4 regions of the Serratia plymuthica genome follow, and region 1 is predicted to be linked to each of the others. Evidence: predicted binding sites of a transcription regulator. Region 1 holds the regulator's gene; each other region holds the start of a gene.
The links. The regulator PurR, encoded in region 1, represses purine synthesis genes. The targets are predictions, from matches to a motif close to CANGCAAACGTTTGCNTG.
Positions count from the first base shown of each region.

Region 2: the regulator PurR is predicted to act here: its motif matches at 2,453-2,470, upstream of JK621_RS16685 (nucleobase:cation symporter-2 family protein).
Region 3: the regulator PurR is predicted to act here: its motif matches at 1,771-1,788, upstream of carA (glutamine-hydrolyzing carbamoyl-phosphate synthase small subunit).
Region 4: the regulator PurR is predicted to act here: its motif matches at 2,827-2,844, upstream of JK621_RS08920 (nucleoside-specific channel-forming protein Tsx).

Region 1 is NZ_CP068771.1:2,021,923-2,026,454, forward strand. It holds gene punC (purine nucleoside transporter PunC) at 1-1,082, opposite strand, end outside; gene punR (DNA-binding transcriptional activator PunR) at 1,205-2,149, shown strand; gene purR (HTH-type transcriptional repressor PurR) at 2,146-3,171, opposite strand; gene JK621_RS09670 (YnhF family membrane protein) at 3,496-3,585, shown strand; gene JK621_RS09675 (C40 family peptidase) at 3,788-4,532, opposite strand, start outside.
Region 2 is NZ_CP068771.1:3,580,901-3,585,432, reverse strand. It holds gene recG (ATP-dependent DNA helicase RecG) at 1-1,013, shown strand, start outside; gene gltS (sodium/glutamate symporter) at 1,071-2,282, opposite strand; gene JK621_RS16685 (nucleobase:cation symporter-2 family protein) at 2,524-3,924, shown strand; gene JK621_RS16680 (AsmA family protein) at 4,056-4,532, shown strand, end outside.
Region 3 is NZ_CP068771.1:468,773-473,304, reverse strand. It holds gene carB (carbamoyl-phosphate synthase large subunit) at 1-242, opposite strand, end outside; gene carA (glutamine-hydrolyzing carbamoyl-phosphate synthase small subunit) at 399-1,547, opposite strand; gene dapB (4-hydroxy-tetrahydrodipicolinate reductase) at 2,018-2,839, opposite strand; gene JK621_RS02225 (glycosyltransferase) at 3,102-4,361, opposite strand; gene JK621_RS02220 (TauD/TfdA dioxygenase family protein) at 4,386-4,532, opposite strand, start outside.
Region 4 is NZ_CP068771.1:1,870,357-1,874,888, forward strand. It holds gene JK621_RS08900 (APC family permease) at 1-196, shown strand, start outside; gene yddG (aromatic amino acid DMT transporter YddG) at 288-1,181, shown strand; gene JK621_RS08910 (hypothetical protein) at 1,254-1,526, shown strand; gene JK621_RS08915 (glycosyl transferase) at 1,735-2,613, shown strand; gene JK621_RS08920 (nucleoside-specific channel-forming protein Tsx) at 3,008-3,889, shown strand; gene JK621_RS08925 (hypothetical protein) at 3,942-4,121, opposite strand.

The DNA.
Region 1 (4,532 bases):
AGCGGTTGGGCAATAAAGGCCGAAACCAATAGGCTGGCGACAAAGCATAAACCCAACTGCAATGTATTTTGCAGGGCTGCGGCTTTGCCGGTGCCTTCCGGGAAGGGCATCAACGCATTCGCCACTACGATCGGGTAGCAGGCTCCGTTGACCAGCGCCATTAGACAGAATGGAATCAATAATGTGGTCAGCGTAGGCTCGGTCATTGTTGCTACCAGATATAACGCCACCATGCTGATGCCATAACCTACCAGCAGCCACGGCAGCAGGGTGTTGCCATTGATGCGATTTAACGCCGTACGGCAACCGTAACCGCCCAATAAGAATGCCAGCGTCTGCGGGACATAGCTCAGGCCAATGTCATTGGGGCTGTAACCCATATCGCCAAGAATAAACGGCGAGCCGGTGAGCCAGGCAAAAAAGCCGGCAGAGCAGGCGGCAAAGATGGTGACGTTACCGCTGAATACCGGCGATTTCAGCAGTTGGAAGAAGCTCAGGGTGTTTTTCCGAGTGGCCAATGGCGCGCTTTTGGCGCTTTCCTTCAGTAACAGCGTAGGCAGCAGCAAAATGACGGTGATACCCAGCAGAACGGCGAAAATTGCCCGCCATCCCATGTGGTTCAGCAGCCAGGCGCCGACCAGCGGCGCCAGCGCTGGCGAAAGTGCCACCAGCGGCATAATGGTGGCGAATACGCGATTGGCCTTGCCTTCACGGTAGCGGTCAATGACCAACGCTTGCCAGGTGACGGCGGCTGAGCACACGCCGATCGCCTGAATAAAGCGCAATGACCACAACTGGACGGCATTCTGTACCCACAGCATGCCGAGGCAGCCCAGGGCAAACAGCGCCAGGCCAATCAGCAGCACGGGTTTACGGCCCAAATTATCGGAGAGCGGCCCCCAGAGCAGTTGAGCAAAGGCAAAACCGGCCAGGAAAATGCTCAGGCTGGCGCTGATTGCACCGGCGGAAATTTGCAGATCCAGCTGCATGGCGCCAAAGGCGGGCAGATACATGTCGGTGGCCAGGTAACCCAGCATGCTCAGGCCGGCAAGATAGAACATAAAACCAAAGGAATTTCGCATGGTATTTCTCATTAATATTTTATTGTCGCAGGTTTTTAGCGCCGGCAAGTGTATCCGGCTGGATCTCTGCTTGTGAAACGGTAATATTTGCGAAGTGCTGTTAAAAAAATTGAAGGCAAACCATGTGGTCTGAATATTCTCTTGATGTCGTGGACGCGGTCGCCCGCACCGGCAGCTTCAGCGCGGCGGCGCAGGAACTGCACCGGGTGCCTTCGGCGGTGAGCTATACCGTTCGGCAACTGGAACAATGGTTGGCGGTGCCGTTATTTGAACGGCGTCATCGTGATGTAGAACTGACGCCGGCCGGCCTGTTATTTATTCAGGAGGCGCGCGGTGTCATCAAAAAAATGCTCGACACGCGCAGGCAGTGCCAGCAGGTGGCCAATGGTTGGCGCGGCCAATTAAAAATTGCGGTGGATATCATCGTCAAGCCGCAGCGCAGCCGACAGCTGGTGTTGGATTTTTACCGCCATTTCCCCGATGTTGAGCTGCTGATCCAACCGGAAGTGTTTAACGGCGTCTGGGATGCGTTGGTGGACGGCCGCGCCGATATGGCGATCGGCGCTACGCGAGCGGTGCCTGTCGGCGGCGGTTTTGCCTTTCGTGACATGGGCGATATGCGCTGGTTGTGTGTCGCCAGCCCGCAGCATCCATTGGCGGCGTTGGAGGGCCTGCTGAACGACGATCAGCTCCGGCCTTTTCCTTCCCTGTGTCTGGAGGATACCTCGCGCAATCTGCCCAAACGGGTCACCTGGACGCTGGACAACCAGCGGCGGTTGGTGGTGCCGGATTGGGCATCGGCGGTGGATTGCTTGTGCGCTGGCTTGTGTGTCGGCATGATGCCGGCGCATCAGGTGCTGCCGTTGGTACAACGCGGCGAGTTGGTGGCGCTGCAACTGCAACAGCCGTTTCCCGCCAGCCCATGCTGCCTGACCTGGCAGCAGAATACCCCATCGCCGGCGATGGCCTGGTTACTGGACTACCTGGGGGACAGTGAAACCTTGAACCAGGAATGGCTGAGCGAAGTGGCGCCGGAAACCGCCTTGGTTCCCGGCGCTGGCGACTAGCGGCGGTAATCGATAAAGGGGCCGTCGGCGACCGAGCGGCGTTCAACCAGCTTCGGATGCACTTCAATGACCTGCGACTCTTCACGCTTGCTGATGATGCGATCCAGCAGCATGGTGAACGCCATCTCACCCAAACGCTCTTTGGGCTGGTGGATCGTCGTCAGCGCCGGGGTGAAATAGCGCGCGTTGCGCACGTTATCGTAGCCGATGACTGAAATGTCCTGCGGTACTCGCAGCCCCAGTTCATCGGCGGCGCAGATAGCGCCCATCGCCATGATGTCGCCGCCGCAGAATACCGCCGTCGGGCGTTGTTTCTGCGACAATATCTGATGCATGGCCTTGTAGCCGGATTCCGGTTCGAAGTCGCCCTGAACAATCCACTCGTCGCGCACCTCGATATTGGCTTCTTCCATGGCTTTCAAAAAGCCCTGATGGCGGCCGCCGCCGGTATTGCGCGCCAACTGGCCCGGAATGGCGCCAATATCGCGGTGACCACGCTCGATCAGATAGCGGCCGGCCAGATAACCGCCTTCGAAGGCGTTATCGATGATGGTATCGGTAAAATCACCGCGTGCGGCGCCCCAGTCCATGACCACCATGGGGATATTACGGTAATCTTCCAGCATCCCCAGCAATTGATCCGGGTATTCAGAGCACATCACCAGCAGGCCGTCGACGCGTTTTTGCGCCAGCATCGCCAGATAAGCGCGTTGCTTGTCCAGGTTATTGTGCGAATTACACAGGATCAGCGTATAGCCTTTGCTGTAGCAGCTGTTTTCCACCGCCTCGATCACTTCGGCGAAATAGGGCGCTTCGCTGGAGGTGGCCAGCAGGCCAATAGATTTGGTGTGATTGACCTTCAGGCTGCGCGCCACGGCGCTGGGAGAATAGTGCAGCTCTTTGATCGCGGCCCCAACGGCCGCTTTGGTCTCTTCGGCGACGAAACGAGTCTTATTGATGACGTGCGAAACGGTGGTGGTGGAAACGCCAGCGCGTTTGGCCACATCTTTAATCGTTGCCATGTAAAGAATGACTCCTGAACTCACATGTTGCAGCATGTAAGTGTGATGTTAATCGTTTGCCTGCGTAGATCCTTCTTCCAAATAAACGAAGCTGAGTTTTTAGTGTGTTGAAGTCGTCAGCGCTTGGTCAGGAGGGGCATTTTTGCCGGTACGCAGTTGTGAACTGCGAATTTTGTCCCATATTGAGCCAAAGTGGAAGAGGTAATCAGTATTATAAACCGGGAAATGATAACAAGATTTTATTGTCTAACTGTGGGAAAATGGGTTGACGCATTAATTGTGTGCCTTTTACCCTTGGGAAATCCCGTCTGAAAAGGAGTTGTAATGGATACCGATCTGAAAATGTCACTGTTCACGACTGTGTGCGCGCTGGCCGTTATTATTGCTTTTAGCTTCACTGCGGCGTTGAACTGATCCCCGGTTGTAACACAGGCGCAGCTCGCTGCGCCTGTTCGCGTTTTCCTGCCATTACGTCTTCTTGCAAGCCTCCAGCCACACCAATGCCCGGAAATTTCACCTGCGGGTTCGCAAAACTGTTCTCAGAGCGCGGTGAAAGCACAGAAGGCGTCGCTTGCGAGGAGGGCGGCCGGCGGGAGAGCGCCAGCCGCGGAGGATATTATCGAATGGTTTTCGGCGTTACTACACGGCGTGCGCCGATATAGTGGTTTTGCCAGTAGTCGTTGTCCAACTGGCTGATACGGATTTCCTCGCCGGTACGCGGTGACTGAATGAATTTGCCGTTGCCCAGATAGACGCCGACATGATCGGCCATGCCGCGGTTGTTGATGCGGAAGAACACCAGGTCACCGCTTTCCAGTTCGTTTTTCTTGATCGGCGCCGCATCGCGCAGGTGATACATTTCGTTGGCGGTACGCGGCATCTTGATTTTCACGACGTCTTTATAGGCGTAATAAATCAGGCCGCTGCAGTCGAAACCGGTTCTTGGCGAGGTGCCGCCCCAGCGATAAGGTTTGCCCATTTGATCCATCAGCTTGGCCATGGCGGTTTGCTTGGCGTGCTGATAGCGCTTTTTGTGCGCCGGGCTGAGTTTCAATGGCTTATCGTCACGCACCAGTTTGGCGGTGGCCATACCGGCTTCCCGATGGCGGCCATAGCCTTTTTTGTAGCCCTTTTTCGGTGGGGTTACTTTGATTTTGGCTATTTTCTGGGTTGAGTGTTTCGATTTGGCGCTAACGATCTTTTTAGCGGTTTTTTCTGTTTTGGCTTTGGAAACCTTGGCAGTTTTTGGCGTAGCAGTGACTTTCACTTTTTTGCTGGCCTTTGCCGCTTTCTTTTTCTTGCGGTCATCCGGACGAGCTTCATTAACGTGGCTTTTGCGCTGCTCGGCGGCAACACGCGCC
Region 2 (4,532 bases), 1.6 Mb from region 1:
GCAAGGCACGCATTGCTCAGCAGGAAGCGATCGCCAGCGGAAAAGTGTCGATGGTGGTCGGTACGCACGCCATATTCCAGGAACAGGTGCAGTTTTCCGGCTTGGCGCTGGTGATCATCGACGAACAGCACCGGTTTGGCGTGCACCAGCGGCTGGCTCTGTGGGAAAAGGGCGAGGAGCAAGGCTTCCATGCCCACCAGTTGATCATGACCGCCACGCCCATCCCACGCACGCTGGCAATGACCGCCTATGCCGATCTCGATACCTCGGTGATCGACGAATTGCCGCCAGGCAGGACGCCGGTCACCACCGTCGCCATTCCAGACACCCGGCGCGCCGATATTATCCAGCGGGTAAAAAGCGCCTGCATGGAAGAAGGCCGACAGGCGTATTGGGTCTGTACGTTGATCGAAGAGTCGGAGTTGCTGGAAGCGCAGGCGGCGGAAGCCACCTGGGAAGAGCTGAAGGCTGCGCTGCCCGAACTGAAAGTCGCTCTGGTTCACGGCCGTATGAAGGCGCAGGAAAAACAGGCGGTCATGCAGGCCTTCAAACAGGGTGAGTTACAGCTGCTGGTGGCGACCACAGTGATCGAAGTCGGCGTCGACGTACCGAACGCCAGCCTGATGATTATCGAAAACCCGGAGCGGCTTGGGTTGGCGCAGCTGCATCAGCTGCGCGGCCGCGTTGGCCGTGGCGCAGTGGCATCGCATTGCGTGCTGTTGTACAAAACCCCGCTCAGCAAAACTGCGCAGAAACGTCTGCAGGTACTGCGCGACAGTAACGATGGCTTTGTGATTGCCCAGCGCGATCTGGAAATTCGTGGCCCAGGCGAGCTGCTTGGCACACGCCAGACCGGCAGTGCGGAGTTCAAGGTGGCCGATTTGCTGCGTGACCAGGCGATGATACCGGAAGTGCAGCGCGTCGCCCGCCATATTCATCAGCAGTACCCGGAACATGCCCGCGCCCTGATTGAACGCTGGCTGCCGGAGAAAGCGCGCTACTCCAACGCCTGACCCTCTGCCATAGACAAGGGCGCCAATGGCGCCCTTGCTTTACATCTCGAACGCTATTCAGCCCACCGCCGGGAATACCGGCAACAGCAGATACAGCTTAATCACGATCGCGTTGGCGATATCAATAAAGAACGCCCCCACCATCGGCACCACCAGAAACGCCAGATGCGATGGACCGAAGCGATCGGTAATCGCCTGCATATTGGCGATCGCCGTTGGCGTAGCGCCCATGCCAAAACCACAGTGTCCCGCAGCCAGTACCGCCGCGTCGTAGTTTTTGCCCATCACCCGATAAGTGACGAAAATTGCGTAGAGCGCCATCACCAGTGTCTGCACAGCCAGAATGGCCAGCATCGGCAGCGCCAGCGACGCCAGCTCCCACAGGCGCAGGCTCATCAGCGCCATGGCCAGGAACAGCGACAGGCTGACGTTCCCCAGCACCGACACCGCCCGTTCGAACACGGTGTAAAAACCGCTGAACGCCAGCGTATTGCTGAGGACCACCCCGACAAACAGCACACAGACAAAGTTTGGCAATTCAAACACCGTGCCATTCAACAAGCCGGCAATAAACTGCCCCAGGCTCAAGCAGATGGCGATCATCGCGATAGTTTCGATCATCACCAAAGAGGTGATCAGTCGACCGCTTTCCGGCTTTTCAAAACCGCTCGGTTGCACGCTGTCTTCCGGTGTGCCTTCCGGCGTAGAGGAGTGTTTCACCAGGTAACGCGCCACCGGGCCGCCGATCAGCCCGCCCAGCACCAGGCCGAAAGTCGCACAGGCCATCGCCACTTCCGTAGCGTTTTCAAATCCATAACGCTCGATGAACAGCTTGCTCCAGGCTGCGCCGGTACCATGACCGCCGGATAGCGTAATTGAACCGGCGATCAGGCCCATCAGCGGATCCAGACCCAGTATTTTCGCCATGCCGATGCCAATGGCGTTCTGCACCACCAACAGGCCCAGCACCACAAACAGGAACACCATTAGCGCTTTGCCGCCCGCGCGCAGCCGCGCCAGGTTGGCATTCAGGCCGATGGTGGCGAAGAAGGCCAGCATCAACGGGTCTTTCAGCGACATATCGAAGCTGATTTCCCAGTTAGCGAACTTTTTCAGGGCTAACAACAAGAGCGCCACCAGCAAACCACCGGCGACAGGTGCGGGAATAGTGTATTTTCGCAACAGCGGAATGCTTCTGACGCATTTGCCCCCAAGGAGCAGAACCAGCGTTGCCGCGACTAACGTGCCATAAGTATCGAGATGAAACATCCAGGTACTCCCTGTAACGGAAAAGATCCAATAAGAAATAATAAGTTATAGAAAACCGCTTAGTTTTTAAAACTTGATGAGGGTGGGATTAGAAGTAAAAAATGCTGAGAAGACAAGAAAAAATGAACAAAAATACGACATAGGCATTGATATCTCTGACGTAATATCAGGGCGCAACCGTTTGCTTTTGCGGGGTGGATCATTAAAATGCCTGCTTTGCCGTTTCTGGAAATGCCACATCATGACCATGCCATCCACCGAGCTTGATGCCGTGCAAAAAGCCGCCGTAACGCCCCACACCAGCGAACTGATTTACCGTCTGGAAGACCGCCCGCCGCTGCCGCAAACGCTGTTTGCCGCCGGTCAGCATCTGCTGGCGATGTTCGTGGCGGTTATCACCCCAGCGCTGTTGATCTGTCAGGCGCTCGGTCTGCCGGCACAGGATACTCAGCACATTATCAGCATGTCGCTGTTTGCCTCCGGCCTGGCCTCTATTTTGCAAATTAAAACCTGGGGGCCGGTCGGTTCGGGCCTGCTGTCGATTCAGGGCACCAGTTTTAACTTTGTTTCACCGCTGATTATGGGCGGGCTGGCGCTGAAAAACGGCGGTGCCGACGTCCCAACCATGATGGCTGCGCTATTCGGCACGCTGATGGTCGCCTCCTGCACCGAGATCTTGCTTTCCCGCGTGCTGCACCTGGCGCGACGCATCATCACCCCGCTGGTCTCCGGTATTGTGGTGATGATTATCGGGTTGTCGCTGATTCAGGTTGGGCTGACCTCCATCGGCGGCGGCTATGCCGCGATAAGCGATCACAGTTTCGGCGCACCGAAAAACCTGCTGCTGGCCGGCGCGGTATTGGCGGTGATTATTCTGCTTAACCGCCAGCGCAACCCGTACCTGCGCGTCGCCTCGCTGGTGATCGCCATGGCGGTCGGCTACCTGCTGGCCTGGGCGATGGACATGCTGCCGGCAAGCCAGCCGGCTCCGCAAACGGCGGCGGTCACCCTTCCGATCCCGCTGTATTATGGCCTGGGCTTTGACTGGAGCCTGCTGCTGCCGCTGATGCTGATCTTTATGGTCACCTCACTGGAAACCATCGGCGACATCACCGCCACCTCAGACGTGTCGGAACAGCCGGTCAGCGGCCCCTTGTATATGAAACGCCTGAAAGGCGGCGTGCTGGCCAACGGCCTGAACTCGATGCTGTCGGCAGTATTCAACACCTTCCCCAACTCCTGTTTTGGTCAGAACAACGGCGTGATCCAACTGACCGGGGTTGCCAGCCGTTACGTCGGCTTTGTGGTGGCGTTGATGCTGATCGCGCTGGGCTTGTTCCCGGCAGTGGCCAATTTCGTGCAGCATATTCCTGAACCGGTGCTTGGCGGCGCTACCCTGGTGATGTTCGGCACCATCGCCGCCTCCGGCGTGCGTATCGTGTCGCGCGAAAGGCTGAACCGCCGCGCGATCATGATCATGGCGCTGTCGCTGGCCGTCGGCATGGGTGTTTCCCAGCAACCGTTGATCCTGCAGTTCGCGCCCGACTGGCTGAAAACCCTGCTCTCTTCAGGCATTGCCGCCGGCGGCATCACCGCCATCGTGCTCAACCTGGTGTTCCCGCACGAACACCAGAAGCCATAATCCACCGCGCTGCCTGCCACAAACGGCCGCTTGCGGCCGTTTTTTATTGCCTATCAGACCATTGCACTTGAGATGCCCGGCCAATTGCGGCATAAACAGGGTATCTTTTTTGACCGACGCGGATGTAGACGATGAAATTTATCGGAAAACTGTTGCTGACGTTGCTGCTGCTGGTAGTGCTTGCCATTGTGCTGTTGTACGTCGTGGGGCAAACCGGCTGGGCGGCGGGTTGGTTAAGCCGTTGGATCAGCGATAACAGCGAATACCGCCTGTCGGTGGCAAAAATCTCGCACTCATGGAATCAACCGGGCCAAATCAGCCTGGAAGACGTCAAACTGGCCAAAAATAATCAGCCGCAGGCGTTGGTCGCCAAACGGGTAGATCTCGGCCTGAGCCTGCGCCAAATTACCGAACCGCGCTATTTTCACAGCGTAACGCTGCGCGACGGCACGCTTGCCGTTCAGCCGCAGACCGCGACACTGCCGGTACAGGCCGATGTGTTGCAGTTGAGCAATATGGCGCTGCAGTCCAGCGATGAAACCTGGCAGCTGAACGCGCAGCAGGTCAATGCCGGCATTACGCCCTGGCAGCCCAAAGCCGGACATCTG
Region 3 (4,532 bases), 1.6 Mb from region 1:
TCTTTTTCGATGATCTTGCGCACCACTTCCCAGTGGATCGGCTCGATGTAGGTCGCATCGGCCATTTCCGGGTCGGTCATGATGGTGGCCGGGTTGGAGTTGACCAGAATGACGCGGTAACCCTCTTCACGCAGCGCTTTACAAGCCTGGGCACCCGAGTAGTCGAACTCACACGCCTGGCCGATAACGATCGGGCCAGCGCCGAGGATCAGGATGCTTTTTATATCAGTACGTTTTGGCATTTTTTCGCTCCTCGAACCCGTTTACTCTCTGCTGCTCTCGGTGATGCTTCGTCAAAACCGGCTCAAAATGCTCATTTACTGAGTGTAAACGCTGCTTTTTCGCCTATTTTTTCCTTGCCTGACCTTCGCTCGCGACGAGACTAAACATGTTCTTGATTATTTGGCGTTAGAACGGTAAGTCTCGATCAGTTCGATAAAGTGGTCGAACAGCGGCGCAGCGTCGTGCGGGCCCGGGCTGGCTTCCGGGTGGCCCTGGAAGCTGAACGCCGCTTTATCGGTGCGGTGAATGCCCTGCACCGTGTGGTCAAACAGCGATTTGTGCGTGACGCGCAGTTCGGCCGGCAGGTTATTTTCGTCCACCGCAAAACCGTGGTTCTGTGCGGTGATCATCACGCAGTCGTTATCCAGATCTTTCACCGGATGGTTACCGCCGTGGTGACCCAGCTTCATCTTCACGGTTTTCGCACCGCTGGCCAGCGCCAGCAGCTGGTGGCCGAGGCAGATGCCGAACACCGGAATGTCGGTTTCCAGGAACTGTTTGATGGCGGTGATGGCGTAATCGCAAGGCTCCGGGTCGCCCGGGCCGTTGGACAGGAAAATGCCGTCCGGATTCATCTTCAATACTTCATCTGCCGGGGTCTGCGCCGGCACTACCGTCAGGCGGCAGCCGCGATCCACCAACATGCGCAAGATGTTGCGCTTGGCGCCGTAGTCGTAAGCCACCACGTGGAACGGCAGCTCGGAGGCCGGCTTGGTTTCCGGCAGGTCGCCTTCAAGCGTCCAGCTACCCTGCTGCCAGCTGTAGGCTTCTTTGGTGGTCACTTCTTTCGCCAGATCCATCCCTTTCAAACCCGGGAAACCCTGCGCCTTGGCCAGCGCCAGCGCGGCGTCCGGTGAATCGGCGGCGATGATGCAGCCGTTCTGTGCGCCTTTCTCGCGCAGCAGGCGGGTCAGCTTGCGGGTATCGATATCGGCAATCGCCACGATGTTATGACGCTTCAGGTATTCTGACAGGCCTTCTTCGCTGCGGTAGTTGCTGGCAATCAAAGGGAGATCACGAATGACAAGGCCTTGGGCGTGTACCGCGGAGGATTCTTCGTCGGAAGCATTGGTGCCGACATTGCCGATATGAGGATAAGTAAGAGTAACGATCTGGCGAGAGTAGGAAGGATCAGTGAGGATTTCTTGATAGCCGGTCATCGACGTATTGAAGACCACTTCCCCCACTGCCGTACCCTCTGCCCCGATGGCCCGACCGTGGAATTGGGTTCCGTCTTCCAGAACCAATAGCGCTGACTTAATCAAAACACCCTCCGAGGAATAATCAATCACAATATCTGCATATTAATTCAGATATCGCGATCTAAATCAATGCAAAAACCGCCATCAAGGCCAATTTTTGGCAAATTGGGCGCATTTTAATGATGAGTGCTCCACTTGTCTAGCCAAAGCGCCATTTTTTCTCTTATTTTTGCACTTCTCGACGTTTAATAGGGTCAGCAGCCATAAAAACACAGCTAAACTCGGGTGGGTAAACGGTTGCGAGGAAGAATGACAAAAAAACACCTTTCCAAAGGTCTGTTATCGGTTAAAAAGTATCTTTCAGGGAAATTACTCGCCACAAAACACAAGTAAACTATAAAAAATAATAATTAATTAAAGAAAAATAGGTCAATGCTTCATTTTCAATGTTAAAAAAAAGGACAATAAAATTATTGTCCGTTAATCATAGCCTTATGATAAATACAACCACATCACGATGGTATTCAAATCGATTATAACTGGTCCAATCCGAGCACGTCACGCATATCAAACAGGCCTTTATCGCGATCATGCAACCAGGATGCTGCCCGAACCGCACCAGTGGCAAAAGTCATGCGACTGGAGGCCTTATGGGTGATTTCTACCCGTTCTCCGATGTCGGCAAACATCGCGGTATGCTCCCCGACGATATCGCCGGCACGAATGGTGGCGAAGCCTATGCTCTTGGGATCGCGTTCGCCGGTATAACCTTCGCGCGCATAGACGGCGCACTCTTTCAGGTCACGCCCCAGCGCGCCGGCAATCGCCTCGCCCATGGCCAACGCCGTGCCCGAAGGGGCATCCACTTTATGGCGGTGGTGCGCCTCAACAATCTCAATGTCGGTGTAATCGCCCATCACCTGAGCGGCTTTTTCCAACAGTTTCAGCACCAGATTGACGCCCACGCTGAAGTTGGCGGCGAACACGATGCCAATCTGCTGGGCGGCGGCGCGGATAGCCTCTTTGCCTGCATCGTCAAAACCGGTGGTGCCGATCACAATCGCCTTGTGATGTTCGACGCAGAAAGCCAGGTACGCCAGCGAGCTCTCCGGCCGGGTGAAGTCGATCAGAATATCGAAGTCATCGACCACCTTTTCCAGGCTGTCGCTGACGGTAATGCCCAGCGCGCCCACGCCCGCCAGTTCACCGGCATCGGTGCCGATCAGGCTTGAACCCGGACGCGACACCGCAGCCCCCAGCACCACGCCCTGCGCCTGATGTACCGCCTGGATCAATTGGCGCCCCATGCGGCCGCCGGAACCCGCAATCGCAATGCGGATTTGTGAATCAGTCATGCTTGCTCTCTTCTTGATTAGACGCCTACTCCATAGGCTATAAGTTTAGGGTAACTGCCCCACAGGATCACCGCCAGAAGATTCATTTCATAATTAGAAAATTATGATATCCCCCGCTTTTCATCAGTAATGTTGTCAATAGGTTAACAATCGGTCAAATAAAACCCGTTTTTCAATTGTACATAATCATGCAAATTTGATGAGAGATATATGCATAAAAAAGGCGCCGCAAAGGGCGCCCGGAGAAACTCGATGACGGCTTTCAGGCGGTTAAGGCTGCCACCTCTTCGGCAATCGCCGCCAATGCATCATGGCAGGCATAGTCGGCCTGTACCAACGCCGCACGCTGCCGATAAACCGGCTGCGACAGGAGCTGCTGCACGGCCTGCCGCAATTGCGCCTCATCCGGCTCGCTGGTGTGCAGGTTAATCCCGCAGCCCGCAGCCACCACCCGAGAGGCCGCCTCGAGCTTATCTTCGCCGGTACCGGCGACAATCAGGGGCACGCCATGATCCAGCGCGTAGTTGATCGAGCCATAACCGCCATTGGTGACCAACAACGCCGCCTGCGGCAGCCAGTGCTCGAAAGAGATAAACTGCCGTACTCTGGCGTTGTCCGGCAGTTGCGCCAGCACGCCGTCAACCGGGCGGCCGCCGCTGGTCGCCAGCACCCGCACCGGTAACCCGGCCAGCGCTTTTAGCGTCGGAACAATCAACTGGCGCAGATCGACATTCGCCAGCGTACCCTGCGTCACGATAACCAACGGGCGAGGATCCGTTTCATCCCACTCGTCCCCGCCTTGCTGTGCCGCCACCGCACCGCGCAACGGGCCGATAAATCGCACACTTGCCGGCAGATCCTCACGCGGATACTCCAGCGCCGGGGTAGCCAGTTGCAAAAAGCGATTGCAGCCGCCTATCAACGCATCCGTGAACGGCTGTTGCAGCGCCCTGCCGCCGGATTGCACCATCGCGGAATTGAAACGCTGTTGTACCTCATCGATCAACGCGCGAGTGGCTTCGTCCACCAGTTGTTCGCGTTGCAGTTCGCGCGGCAACAGCGCCGGGGGAATGCGCGGCCCGTAGAAGATGGAGTCGCGTGAAGAATACGACAACGGCGTCACGCCAATGCCGATCACCGGCAGGCGGTCGCTTGCCTGCAACAGCGGCAATACCCCGTAAAAGCAGTTTTCCACCATCAGCAGATCGGTCGCCTCGGCGGCTATCGCCGCCCTGAGTTGCCGGTCCAGCAACGGGATCGGCGCGGCGAAGAAATCTTTCAGCGCCAGCGCCATCTGCGCATTGCCCGGCGGCAGCGCGGCGCGTTCGGGAAAATGCTGCTCCAGGTAACGATAATCGAAATCCACCTGCGCATCGAAAGGCACAAACTGCGCGCCCACCGCTTCGGCGCGTTCGCGGAACAGCGCACCGGTCATCACTCGCACCCGGTGGCCCTGGGCAATCAAGTGCCGGGCGATAGCCAACATCGGGTAAACGTGCCCCGGGGTGGCGACCGCCGCCATCAGTATTCTTGCCATAATGTCCCGTTACGCCTCCGCGTTGGCCGGCTTCAGCGCCAGGTTGGCGCACACCGGGTTGCTCTGAATATGCACGCGCTGCAGATGACGGGCGGAGCGGGCGGTGAAACCTTCCCGTCCGTGCAGCAGCGAGAAGTTATCCGCTACCACCACATC
Region 4 (4,532 bases), 150 kb from region 1:
CTGGAAGGACCGGTTCAACTACCTGATCCTGCCGCTGATTGGTGCGCTGACGGTGGCGGTACTGTGGTTGAACCTGGAAAAAAGTTCTCTGACTATGGGGCTGATCTGGGCAGCGCTGGGCTTTGGATATCTGGTGTACCTCACCCGGCGTTTCCGCCAGCCACCGCCGCAGTTTGAGCGGCAGCCGCAGCAATAACGAAATCAGGCGGGGTTTCCCGCCTTTCTTTTTCTGCCGCCCGGCAGTAGAGTGAAAATTCTGATAAAAAATAATCCATTGGACCCTCTTCATGTTTCCTTTACCCATCCAGCATAAAGCCACGCTGTTCGGTTTATTGGCGATCCTGCTGTGGAGCAGCGTCGTCGGTCTGATACGCAGCGTCAGCGAAGGGCTGGGGCCGATTGGCGGCGCGGCGATGATCTACAGCGTCAGCGCGGTGTTTCTGCTGCTGGTGCTGCGTTTGCCGAATTTGCGCCATTTTCCCCGTCTTTATCTGATCCTCGGCAGCCTGCTGTTCGTCAGCTATGAGATCTGCCTGTCGCTGTCGCTGGGCTATGCCAATACCCGTCTGCAGGCGATAGAAGTGGGGATGATCAACTATCTCTGGCCCTGTTTTACCGTGCTGATGGCGCTGGTGTTCAACGGGCAGAAAGCCAAATGGTGGCTGTTGCCCGGGCTGTTGCTGTCGCTGTTCGGCATTGGCTGGATCATGAGCGGCGAGGGCGGATGGTCGCCGGCGCAGATGCTGGCGAATGTACGCAGTAACCCGCTGAGTTATTCGCTGGCTTTTGGCGGCGCAGTGATTTGGGCGCTGTATTGCAACCTGACCAAAAAAATTGCGCAGGGCAGCAACGGCGTGGTGCTGTTTATTACGCTGACCGCCGTGGCGCTGTGGCTGAAATATGCCTTCAGCGACGAAAGCGGCATGCAGTTTACCTGGCCGGTGACCCTGACGCTGCTGTGTGCCGGTATGGCGATGGGGGCCGGCTACGCGGCGTGGAACGTCGGTATTTTGCACGGCAACATGACGCTGCTGGCGACGGTATCCTATTTTACGCCGGTGCTGTCGGCGGTATTTGCCGCGCTGGTGCTCGATACGTCGCTGACGGTCACTTTCTGGCAGGGCGTGGCGATGGTCACGCTCGGTTCGCTGATCTGCTGGCGGGCAACCCGTGGAAAGTAACGGAAATTTTCAGTCGACCCTGGGATAGTGGGCTAGAATTTAACTATCGATTGTGCCTGAAGGAACATAAAAATGAGAGACGATATCCAATTCATTCAGCAGCCAGTGATTGACGATGAAAACTATATGCGCGGTGATACTGTGCGCCTGACCACCGCTAACTTGCGCCATGAGTACCAGCTTGATGTCGGCATTCTGCGCCGGGAAGGCAAGTTGATTTTCGGCTCCGTGGTTGCCGCTGCGCCGAAGGTGGACATTCCCCCTAAAGAGTGGGAGGTGGCTCCGGGGCAGGAAGTGGTCTTCCGCCAGGAAAATATTGCCAAAGCGGTGCCGGGGGCACGCTGAAGAGTGAGCATCCGTTCTGTATTTTCTCAAAATAAGGGCGGGCACGCCCGATTGATTTGGTTATTTGTTTTTAAAATTCAATGGATTGCGTAAAATTATTGTTTTCTGACCTTAAAGGGAATGATAAGGGTTTCTATTCGCCATTAGAATATTCTGATAGTTGTTGTTAATATTACAGAATGATGTGGCTTATAGGGATGTTGACTGAATGACCATGACTCAACCGGCAAATACCGCGCTTGTTTTTATTGGTTGTGATCCGAATGATTGCGATCTGGAACAGATGATGGTTCTGGAATATAGCCTGCGCAAACATGCATCCATTCCCGTCCATATCGAATGGATGAGGCTTTCGCGGGATCCTGCCAGTTTCTGGCACTCCAACGGCGCCGGCGCGGGTTGGAATACGGAATGCTGGGCTACCCCTTTTTCGGCGTTCCGCTGGGGGATTCCTGCATTCTGTAATTTTCAGGGGCGCGCATTCTATTCGGATGCCGATGTTTTGTATCTCAGCGACATTGCGGAGATTTGGCATCATCCAATGGAAGAGGGGAAAGCCGTATTAGCGTCGGGCATCGGCAAGGATTTACGGCTGGGGGAAATGCTGTGGGATTGCGAAGCCGCGGCGCATTTTCTGCCGCCGCTCGAAGAATTGCGCCGTGATCGGCATGGCCATAAAAAGATGCAGCAGTTCTTTGAACAACATCCTGAATATGTTGAACCCCTGGCGCCGGAGTATAGCAATCTCGACGGTGACGACTTGCCGCTGGAAGCGTTAAAGGCATTGCATTACTCAGACATGGGGAGCCAGTTTTCTCACCGCTTCTCGCTGCCACGCCTGCAATCCGAAAACCGTTGTCATTGGTTTGACGGCAAAATTTACAGCCATTACCGCGACGATCTGCGTGAACTGTTTGAGCAGTACTATCACGAAGCGCTGGCGGCGGGTTACACCCTGGAGCAGTACCGCAATCCGCAGCTTTTCGGTCACTTTAACAAGCAATCGCAAAAGCGGTATGACGGCAATACCATTACCCGCAAGAAGAAACCCTTTCTGCAGCGTATGTTCAGCACTATGTTCGGTTAACGCTGCCGGTGCTTTCCATCGCCAACGCTCTCATCTTGCCTGTCCCTCCCTCTCTGCCGGTCAATTCGTTCCGGCTTTTTAACCTCGAAAATGTCATCTGCATTTATTTTGGGTGTCGTACACAATTGGCACAAAAACTGCTTTATAAATCGCCGTGCATGACAAAAATCACATCGATCGTGAATTTGCATGAAACATAATTTGACAAATGTGAACGCAATCGATTACCTATTCGCAAAATGCATAACTGGATCACAGATTATTACACTCAGTGATTTCTATAATGCGCGCGTCGCCGAGAAACAGTCAGCGGGGGCAACGCCAGGTGTCGTCAGACTCATTGTCATCTTTTCTAACGGGCAGGAAATGGCCCTTTAAGCATGTGGTAATAAAAATGAAAAAAATAGCTCTAGCAGCAGGCGTATTGCTCGCAACGTCTTACAGTGCATCATCAATGGCTGATAGCAAAGACAGCCAATTCGTCTCGGATTGGTGGCATCAAAGCGTTAACGTGGTGGGCAGCTACCACACCCGTTTCGGGCCGCAGTTGAACAACGATCTGTATCTTGAATACGAAGCCTTCGCCAAAAAAGATTGGTTCGATTTCTATGGTTACGTCGATGTGCCTAAGTTCTTCGGTGTCGGCAACACGCCGGACCGCGGGATTTGGGACAAGGGTTCACCGCTGTTTATGGAGATTGAGCCGCGCTTCTCCATCGACAAGCTGACCGGCACCGATCTGAGCTTCGGGCCGTTCAAAGAATGGTACTTCGCCAACAACTATATCTATGACCTGGGCCATAACGCCGACGGCCGCCAGAATACCTGGTACATGGGCCTGGGTACGGACATCGATACCGGCCTGCCGATGAGCCTGTCGATGAACATCTATGCCAAATACCAGTGGGAAAACTATCAGGCTGCCAACGAGAACAGCTGGGATGGTTACCGCTTCAAGGTGAAATACTTTGTGCCGTTGACCCAACTGTGGGGCGGAAACCTGAGCTACATCGGCTTCACCAACTTTGACTTCGGTTCCGATTTGGGCAAAGACAGTCACTGGACCGACGGCACCGGCAAACAGGTTCGCACCAGCAACTCGATTGCTTCCAGCCACATTCTGGCGCTGAATTACGATCACTGGCACTACTCGTTCGTGGCCCGTTACTTCCATAACGGCGGCCAGTGGCAAGATGGCTCGGAGATCGGTACGCCGCAGGGCCCAATCAAATCTACTGGCTGGGCCTATTACCTCGTGGCCGGTTATAACTTCTGATTTTCCGTGGTATCAGAAACAGAAAACCCCGCTTTGCGGGGTTTTTTTGTTATCACTGCGCTTGTTCACCCGGTAAATGTCTCACCGGCATAAATAATCGTCCTTTGATTACATGGCATTCATTATCGATCCAATGGATAATTTGTTCACTGCTCACGCCTTCGGATTGAGCGTAGCGGTGAAGATCGCCGTTAAAGTGCTGAGTGATATATTCCATGAGGGTCATTTGCATGTCTTTTGCTCCTGAACGCCCACCCGTTGCCAACTGGCCACCGCGGGAGGTTAAGGTTTCTCAGACGCTGAATTTAAAGTATTGGCTACCAAATCTCAACATAAAGCACCAGGACGGTGCGACAGACGTCAAATTTAGTAAAAAAAGAATCCCGCACGGAGAGGCGGGAAGCATTCAGTTTATCATTCTGGACGATAAAATAAGATTTGAGGTGCGACGAAAAAGAGCAAACTAACTCTTTTTGTTACCTTTCCAAACTACTGGAAGGCTTATTTCGCTGCAAGAAAAATTTCGTCGCGAAGCTCGGTTTTTTCGAATTGTTTTGGCCGGAACAATCTCTCATCGCTCTCCTTGCTCTGGCCGGCCCGGCCGCCTTTTCACTGCTCACAATCTCGGAGTTTTCCTTATCCT